DNA from 2 places in the Paenibacillus sp. LC231 genome. Region 1 is predicted to be linked to the other one. Evidence: riboswitches for the same ligand, from Rfam matches in the RefSeq annotation. Region 1 holds a riboswitch; the other holds the start of a gene.
The links. A riboswitch is a leader RNA that binds a small molecule or an ion and turns the genes downstream of it on or off. The one in region 1 is predicted to bind cyclic di-AMP.
Positions count from the first base shown of each region.

Region 2: linked by a shared signal. The riboswitch ahead of AK95_RS06320 (hypothetical protein) and the one ahead of AK95_RS15170 (universal stress protein) in region 1 are both predicted to bind cyclic di-AMP.

Region 1 is NZ_JFOM01000019.1:58,039-62,708, reverse strand. Features, by position in the region: gene AK95_RS15190 (hypothetical protein) at 15-740, opposite strand; gene AK95_RS15185 (fluoroquinolone export ABC transporter permease subunit) at 727-1,449, opposite strand; gene AK95_RS15180 (ABC transporter ATP-binding protein) at 1,446-2,300, opposite strand; gene AK95_RS15175 (TetR/AcrR family transcriptional regulator) at 2,297-2,929, opposite strand; cyclic di-AMP (ydaO/yuaA leader) riboswitch at 3,108-3,256, shown strand; gene AK95_RS15170 (universal stress protein) at 3,366-4,049, shown strand; gene AK95_RS15165 (TrkH family potassium uptake protein) at 4,128-4,670, shown strand, end outside.
Region 2 is NZ_JFOM01000010.1:33,292-37,961, forward strand. Features, by position in the region: gene kdpA (potassium-transporting ATPase subunit KdpA) at 1-544, opposite strand, end outside; gene AK95_RS35290 (potassium-transporting ATPase subunit F) at 575-649, opposite strand; gene AK95_RS06315 (hypothetical protein) at 804-1,214, opposite strand; cyclic di-AMP (ydaO/yuaA leader) riboswitch at 1,349-1,517, opposite strand; gene AK95_RS34070 (hypothetical protein) at 1,689-1,838, opposite strand; cyclic di-AMP (ydaO/yuaA leader) riboswitch at 2,054-2,227, shown strand; gene AK95_RS06320 (hypothetical protein) at 2,360-2,824, shown strand; gene AK95_RS06325 (proline dehydrogenase family protein) at 2,885-3,805, opposite strand; gene pruA (L-glutamate gamma-semialdehyde dehydrogenase) at 4,007-4,670, shown strand, end outside.

The DNA of each region.
Region 1 (4,670 bases):
CTTTGGCAGCCCCATTAAGATTGTCTGTTGTTGAACACAGATACCATGAAAAATAAGTAGGCGGCATGTAACAGCAATCCGACCGAAAAGAAAACGATTGCCAACATAGGTTCATTCTGCGTGATCAGATAGGGCACTTTTGCAGGCCAATACGTTGGGAGCCAAGCGCCTAACACCTGCCAAGCTCCTGGAACGAAGTTGGCCACCACAGGTCCGGCTATGAACAGCCCTCCTATTTTAGATAAGGCTAATCCTTCTACCTTGTTCGCTGAGAAAGCGGCAAGGAACAACGAGAATATTGGAGCTTCCGATGCCAGCAACAGCAAAACACCCAATTGAGCCCAGTGAATATCCGATAAAGTCGAAAAAGACAGATATAGAATGGATAATACGGTGCATAACAAAAAAGGAAGCGTCACTCTATATAGCAAATAACCTTTACGCATTAGTGGGGTAACCGCATAATATGCAATCACATTCTCGTCGCGTTCATCGAGAATAAGGAGACCGGTGAGCATTCCTGTCAGCATGGGAATCGTAACAATCAATAGCGATGCCGCAAAGCCACTATACGGCTCCAAATGAAACGAATAGTTTACATCGAGCCAATTAACGGCAACCGGGAATCCAAACCTCGATAGAAACAGAAGTAGCAGCGGACCGAACATAGCTGCCATCAGAACGGGATCCTTCCACGCATGCCGTAGATCCATGATAATGAGGGCTTTATATCTCTCCATTAATGCCCCCTCCTTCACCTACGCGCATCAACACATGTCGGGTATAGGATCGCTGCGCCCAGATGTAAGCCACAAAGTTCCAAATCAACAAAATACATATGGAATATAGTACGCTGCCAATGGATAAGCCGTCACTGGGAGACACAATTAACCGGAGAGTTCCTTCGGTCGGAAGGACGAGAAACAGGTCTTCATGCCACAATTGAAGAAAACTAAACAATGGAAGGATGAATGGCAGCGCGTAAACCTGCACCATCAGAATAAAACCGTTAATCGTCCGTTGGCGTGCCGCCACGCCAATCGACAGCAAGGTCATGAAGGTTGATGTTAAGACAATACCAGCAGAAAAAGCAAGCGGATATTCCGGGAGACTGCCGGTCGCCATATGAATCACCCATCCTGCCGCAAGGGATAACACCGACAGAGACGCAGCCTTCGCCAGCAAATATTCCCGAATGTGTACCGGCGCTACAAACAACGGATCGTGAACGCCCTGGTCCCTCTCCAGCAGGACCATACCGCCTGCCATGATAAGCCCCAGGGCTGCGGGATCGCTGAATGTCAACACAGTCGCTGTTGTCTCCTGGTAGGCCTCGGGTACGAATCGGAGCAGTATCCAATAACAGGTACAGACAAACACATAAACCCAATAGAATCCGTGGCGCCACTGGAAACGCAGATCGAATACAAATAAGCTTAGGCCCTTCATACAAGCTGCCTCCCCGTTACCTCAATAAAAATTTGTTCGAGCGACGCCTCTTGCGAATGAATGGTATCGAGGGGATAATCCTGTATCAGCTTAAGAAATTGGTTATTCTCACCGATGCCATCCAGAGAAAATACCGCCCCCGTTAATTCGCCATCCCTACTGTATTCGACTCGGACCTCCTTTCTTCCCTTACGAAGTTTCAACTCTCTGGGTGAATCGATTAATTTGATTTCACCGTCGACGATAAAGGCTACCCGATCGCAAAGTTCTTCTGCCGCTTGCATATTATGCGTTGTTAGTAGAACCGTCTTACCGGCAGCCTTTTTGGCAAGTATCAATTCCTTCATTCGGTGGGCATTGACCGGGTCTAATCCGGATGTAGGCTCATCCAGAAATAGGATTTCTGGATCATGCTGTAACGCCCGACAGAAATTCAACCTCATCTTCATGCCCTTGGATAGCTGGGAAACCTTCATATTCGCGGCATCTGTTAGATCGACTTGTTCCAGCAGTTTCATGGGATCCTCCGTCTCCCCCTTGTAAAGGGAACGAAAGAGCTTTAAATTGTCGAGAACCGAAAATTTGCTGTAGAAGTTCGGGAATTCAAAAGCTACTCCGATTCGCTCATAATAATCGGGACCGGTATCCCTGATTTCATTGCCCATGACTTTTATACTTCCTTGATAACCTTTCAGAACACCGATCAGCAGTTTTTGCGTCGTACTTTTACCAGCGCCGGACGGGCCGAGAAAGCCAAAGATTTCGCCAGGCGGGATGACAAAATCAAGCCCATGCAGGGTCGGCTCTTTCCGATTCGGATACGTGTAATGAAGCCCTCTTACTTCGATCACAACGCTCCATCTCCCTTCGGCGTATTAGACACCGCAAGCATACCGGCAGATAATAACTCGACTAGCAATTCGATCGTAGATGTAAATTGCTCCTCTCCAATCTCTTTTTGGTGCAGCGTAAGCAGTGCCAAGGATCTGATCATGCCCACGATGGATTCGGGTGCCGTACCAGGTAAAATGCCAGCCTTCTGCCAAGCCGTAATCACAGGCAAGAGCGCGTCTTGATCCTCCGTAAAGTTACGCTCCAGCAAGTCTTTCGGCAATTTCCTGAACAACAGCTCCATCTCCCCGCGATCCATCATCTGCCGAAGCATCGGGCTCTCGTCCATCATCCTAAGTGAATATAAGAGAAACCGTTTAATGCTTTCCTTACTGCAGACCTCTTCAGGAGGGAATAAATCCAGAACGGCATTGCGAATTCGCTGCTCCTCCTCCAGAATCAGTTCATAATATAATTCCTCTTTCGATCCGAAAAACATGTAGAACGAGCCTTGGGCAATGCCGGCGGCCTTCGTCAGATCTTCAACACTCGTTTTGCGAAGGCCCGCCGTTTCGAAATGATGGCGTGCCTCCGTCAGCAGTTTTTGGCGTATCCATTCACGTTCTTCGTCCGAGAATTTTTTGGGCATGTTGCACTTCACATCCTTAATCAGGCCATTTGTGATTCTGTGAATAATTTTATTTTATATTCATAAAAGTACTCCCCAAAGTCCCGTTTGTCAATATATTTGATATGATGTTGTTTACTTATCGGTAACTGTTTACTTTCAGCATGTTTTAGCATAATATTTATTACGATAAATTTCATACGCATAAATGCTTAATCCTCTATGAGGAACGGGGGAACCAACAAAGCGACTAAGCTTTAGGGGTGAATTCTTTCTGGATAAGAAGGAACGGGGACTCTCAATCCCGAATCCGACAGCTAACCTCGTCAGCGTCTTGGGAGAGAACACTCTTACTACTTTGACTTGTCCATGATCCGTACAACCAAGGCCAGGAAGCAGAACTGTCTCTGCTTCCTGGCCTTTTTTGTTAACGCTGTAGTGCTTAGAAAAGAAAGGAATGATTATTCTGCTTAATAATGAAAAGATACTGGTATGCGTGTATTACGGTCCAAACGGAGAACGTCTCATCCGTCGAGGCGGCGAATTAGCCAGACTGCTTAAGTGCCCCCTGTTTGTGTTGAGCGTTATACCCTTGCGTGAAGGTGAGTTAGATCAGGCACAAGAAAGGTATATGGCTGAGTGGCAAGTGAAATGCAACGAGTATGGGGCAACCTTCATTGTCAAAACGAATGAAGATCCCAAGGCTTCAGAAATCATAGCGGAAACCGCCAAGAATCATCAAATCACCCAAATAATCATCGGACAATCCGGTCAAACGCGATGGCAAGAAATTACGCGCGGTTCGTTTGTTAACGAGCTTTTAAACCAGATAGGCGAGACGGACTTACACATTGTAGCGGTTCAAAGGATGGATGATCCAATAGCTGACACCCATGAACGGGGAATTCGAGTCACTGTTTACAGTGATGGTTCTCATTATCTGCTTGGCAGTAAGGAATCCGGGGGCGATCCAATAGCCGAAGGTCTATTTTTCAAAGAGTTAAATACCGATTTTGACACCGGCTTGCTGAAAATAAAAACAGACCACGAGATCCAATATTTGAAAATAAGTCACGGAAAAGTAGTAGACTCGTCTTTTTTCCAAAACAGAAAATTCTTCGATAAACCCGGCGATCAATAAAGAATGGGGGTGGAACTTGTGAGAAGAACATTTATGAATGCAAACGATCGAAATACACAACATTCCGCTCCTGACACAATGGAGTTGTTTATCAACAAGCTTAAAAAAAATATGAGTCCCCCTCAACTCGTCATGCTTGTCTTTTTCACTTTAATATTAATCGGGACCGCATTGCTCGCGCTTCCCTACTCTTCCTCCACCGGGAGGTCAATTGGTCTGCTGGATGCTTTATTTACTGCCACCTCAGCAATCTGCGTAAACGGGCTCGTTGTCTTGGATACCGGTAGTGTTTTTTCGACTTTTGGACAAGTCATTATCATGATCTTGATTCAAATTGGCGGGCTCGGCTTTATGACCTTTGGCGTGATGGTTGCCATTGTTCTGGGGAAGAGAATTGGCTTGAAGCAACGAATGATTATTCAGCAAACCACGCATTCGACCTCGGCACAAGGTTTGGTTAAATTGTCCATGTATATGGTACTCATTGCATTCGCGTTTGAAGCCTTGGCTACGATTGTCCTCACGCTCCGCTGGCAACAGGACGTCGGGTGGGGACAGGCAGCTTATTACGCCCTTTTCCATTCCGTTTCGGCATTCAACAATGCCGGATTCGCCCTGTGG
Region 2 (4,670 bases), on a different contig from region 1:
CGGCCGGGATGAACACCCGGGTGTGGGCTTTGACGAAATCCTCAAAAAAGTTGCCAACGGTTGTACCTTTGCTGGTCACCGCCCGGATAAACGCAATCGCCACGCACAGCCCGGTCGCCGCGGACGTGAACATCATCATCGTAATGACGGCCATCTGGGCCATATAGGATAATCCCGACTCCCCGCTGTAATGCTGAAGATTCGTATTGGTCATAAAGCTGATGATCGTAGAGAATGACAAGGTCGATTCCATATTGTCGATACCGTTCGGGTTGAAGGGCAATACTCTCTGCATCCGCAGAATCAAATACCCCGCCGCGACGAGCACGATATTCGTTATCACAAAGCTGATGGCATACCCTTTCCATGTCATTCCCTTGCGTTCTTTCAAGCCAATCAGTGCGAAGATCGGTTTCTCCAACCAGGAGAACCATTTATCCGTTCCATTCCCCTCATTGCGAAACACCTGATATAGATAAGTTCCGAGCGGCTTTACCAGCAGCACCAGAACGAGTATAACGATGGCAATTTGTAAAATGCCCATGACGAATGCCTTCCTCCTTCAGCTGTTCCCCTAGAATTTTTCAGGGTGAATCAGCGCATAAATCAAATATAGAAAAATAAAGAGCGTGCATATTAAAATGATCATCACGACTAATCCACCTCCGGTTCCGACATGACCCGTCCGCACCAGGACATAAACAGCATGAGCAGTCCGTAGGTTCCTCCCAAGATAAGCACCATATATAAATCCTGCATGAATACAACCTCCTAAAACCTCATGGTCACATCAGCCAAGAAGCTTAGCTGACAATGGATGTAATCAGGAAGGATACCTGATGATGGTTCGTATGAAGCACCACATCGGCACCCAGTCCCTTGTATATCAATCGCGGATTGCTGGAATGGGTAATCACATAAATCGACTCCGTCGTCCATGTCCGGCAGATCCGTAAATAGCGGCAGCACAAGTTCAAGCTGCTTTCGAACAAATACACCTTGCTGACGGGAAACTCGGGAATGATCCAGGTTTGTTCATCCCTTGTATCGATAAGAATCATGTTGGTGCAGCCTAGTTCTCGCAGCCTCTCCTGCTCAACCCGGTTGTTGGCTATGGCCGCAAACGAAATGCGCATATAGATCAGCTGGCGGATAAATTCTTCCCCGGCCTTGTTCGGCGCGGATACCAGGATAAACTCCTGCGGTTTCTCCATCTTTTGTTCTCCTCCTAAAAAGTTCAGAAAGAGAAGACAACAACAAAGAAGCCTGGGGAAAGAGAAGAACTCTTCCCGCAGGCTTCTTCATCAGAACACGGTGAAATACACCGTGGCCCAAGTCCACGACAATCGTTGCCTCTCTCGATACGCTTACGAGGTTAGCTGACGGATTCGGGCGTGAGAGTCGCCCTACCCATAGACCGTTATCTTGTCCATGGGATTCACCCCTGAGAGATCAAGTTCATCTCCCGACTGGTTCCCCCGTTCCTTTTCCATTCAAGGACTCAGCGAAAATTAAAAACGAGTAGCATGTTATTCTATTAGCCATTGACTAACATCCAGGTCCGACAAAACAGCACAGCTTCAGGTTCGAGCGGTGAGAGTCGCATCATCCTGCATTTCCAGCGAAGGCCCATGTTGCCCTCGCCCGAGATTCGATCCATAAAGAGCACGGCAGCTCTCACACAGCCTTTAGGTCTTCATGGAACGGCTGCCTGTATACCAACCGCCGATGTCCGTCAATTCATAGTTCGTATCATACGTCCGGCCTTGCAGGAAGTAAATGTGAGCAAAAACACATGTAGCCTTATGTCGAACAGGATCTGACCGATTTCGCTCCATTATCTCCTGAATTCTGCTCTATACTATGTATTTCTCTTGTTTTCTTGTATTTATCGCAATCTATCGAGATACCGAGATTTTGCCATGATAATAGATGTCACGACCGAATGTACGCGTTTTCTTTTACGGTTTTCATCGATTTTCGGAATGTATCCGTTCAATATGGCCATTTACTTTTAGAGTCCTCCGGCGTATGATTCATCCATCATTCGAAACATTCGTTTACGCTGAGCTCTCGACAGATCGGGAGACGGGGGAACCAAAACCGCCAACGGAGCTTCTGTTGGTGAATGGGGTGAATCCGCAGGCCTGATGATCAGGCATCGCGGTAGGGTGCTCTCAAGCCCGAATCCGTCAGCTAACCTCGTAGGCGCGATTTGAGAGAGAACACCACCCGAGCCTTAAGCGAAGCGGCCACTGTAGCAGGGCCTCTAACGATAAATAGGCCTGGAGAGCGGGGTTACTCTGCTCACCGGGCCTTTTTGCCGTGCATATAACATTCCTATAAAGGAGCGTAGATCATGACGAAACTCATCGAGGCCGCACTGGCCCCCGTCATCGAAACTGAATCGCCTGCATTAAATGCAGAGCTCATCCGCTGCATGGAGATATATCGTTTCGACCGGGGCTCGGCTGAACGCTTTATCCCCTGGAGCGACCGAGATTGGAACTGCGGGTTGTTCAAAATCAGCTGCAATGACGCGGCCGGGTATGCCGAATATGCCCTGCCAAGCACAAGAGAATTCGCGGATCTGATCCGCTGGGCATCCGTCTTTACGAGGCTGAGAGGTATGCCCGTGACCGAGGCCGTTCGCTATGCCCAGAAGCAGCAGCAGTGGGGATCCGTACGAATGCAGCTCGCCGTATCGGCCCTCGCCGATCTGGAGGCCAATCTGCAACAGCACATCACCCGTATGCGGTTAGGCAGCCTGCCGCTGGAGCGTTCCTTCCTGATGGACTGCTCGGAGGCGTATTATTCCTTCTAGGACAGCTGCTAGAAAGAGCTACCGTTCTCGCTTCCATTGCAATTGGCCGTTTCCCCCCGCTCACTTGAACATATTTTTGAGCACCATCATCAGGTTGGCCGGCTTCTCTGCCAGCCGCCGGGTGAAATACGGGTACCACATCGTTCCGTAGGGCATATAACACCGAATTCGGTAGCCGTCCTGCGCAAGCGCAGCCTGATCGTTCATCCGCAGCCCGTACAGCATCTGAAACTCAAATTCCTGTTTGCCTATGCGGCTCTGCTCGGCAAACACCTTCACCCAGTCGATGATGTTGTCGTCGTGCGAAGCAATCGCGACGTAGGCTCCCTGATCAAAATGCATTTTGATCAACTTCTTATAGTTGTCAATGACCTCCCGCTTCTGCTGAAAGGCGATGGTTCCCGGCTCTTTGTACGCCCCCTTGACCAACCGCAGATTTACGCCGGCATGCATCAAATTGTTGACGTCCTCCTCCGTACGGAACAAGTAGGCTTGCATTACGGTCCCCACGTTGGTCAGCCCCTCCTTATGGAGCCGCAGCGTCATATCAATCGTCGCCTGGGTGTACGGCGAATCCTCCATATCCAGACGAACGAAATTGCGGTGCTCTTTCGCCTTTTTCACCACCATTTTGATGTTCTCGTACGCCTTCTCCAGATCCAGCGCCATGCCCATCTGCGTCGGTTTCAGCGATACGTTCGACTGCACTCCACGCCTCGCGATCCCTTCCACCAGCTTCAAATATTCCTCCCGATACCCGGCTGCTTCGTCCAGCGTCCGGATGCCCTCCCCCAGATGGTCCAGCGTGACAAGAATGCCCTTCGCGTTCAGCCTCTCGATTTCATCCAGCGCCTCATCCAAGGTATCGCCGGCAATGAATCGGCCCGCCAATTTCCGGCCGTACTTGATCGACAACCATTTCACGAGTTTATTGCCGGACACCGTCAGGATCACTTTGCGGTAAAGCTCGGTTCCGTCCATGCGCGCGCCCCCTCTGCAAGGTAAACCAAAAATGCACTCTATCTAACTCATATGCAAAAATCATGACGGCATGCAGGAAGACATACATATCTTACATAGAGGTTTTCACCAGGAGTTCCTAACCATGCCACCATGACGCATTCGCAGCTGGACCATTGGCCAGAAGCTTCGATTCATATCATGTTAAGGAGGGGCCTCCCCATGCGAGCATCTTTTCGGAACGAACCATTTATGGACTTCAACAACGAATGGAACAACAAGTTATACGACGCGGCGTTATCCGGGGTCGAAGCCGAGCTTGGCCAATCGTACCCGCTGGTCATCGGCGGTGCCAAAATCCATACGGAGCGCACCGCAAATTCGGTCAATCCGGCGCGCAAACGCCAAGTCATCGGCGTCGTGTCCCAGGCGGATACCGAGCTTGCCGAACAAGCCATTCAGACGGCAGCGCGTACCTTTGAGACGTGGAAGCACACCGAGCCGAGCGAACGGGCACGCTATCTGTTCAAGGCCGCGGCGATCATGCGGCGGCGCAAGCTCGAGTTCTCCGCACTCATGACTCTCGAAGCCGGCAAGACGCGTGCCGAAGCCGACGCCGATACGGCCGAGGCGATCGATTTCATGGAATTCTATGCACGCGAAATGCAGCGCCTGAGCGCGCCCCAGCCGCTGACGGTCCACGAGGAGGAAGAGAATCATCTCTATTACATCCCGCTTGGCGTCGGCATCGTCATTTCGCCGTGGAACTTCCCGCTAGCGATTATGGCCGGCATGACAACGGCTGCCATCGTCTCCGGCAACACCGTTGTGCTGAAGCCGGCCAGCACCACCCCGGTCATAGCCGCTAAATTCGTGGAGCTACTGG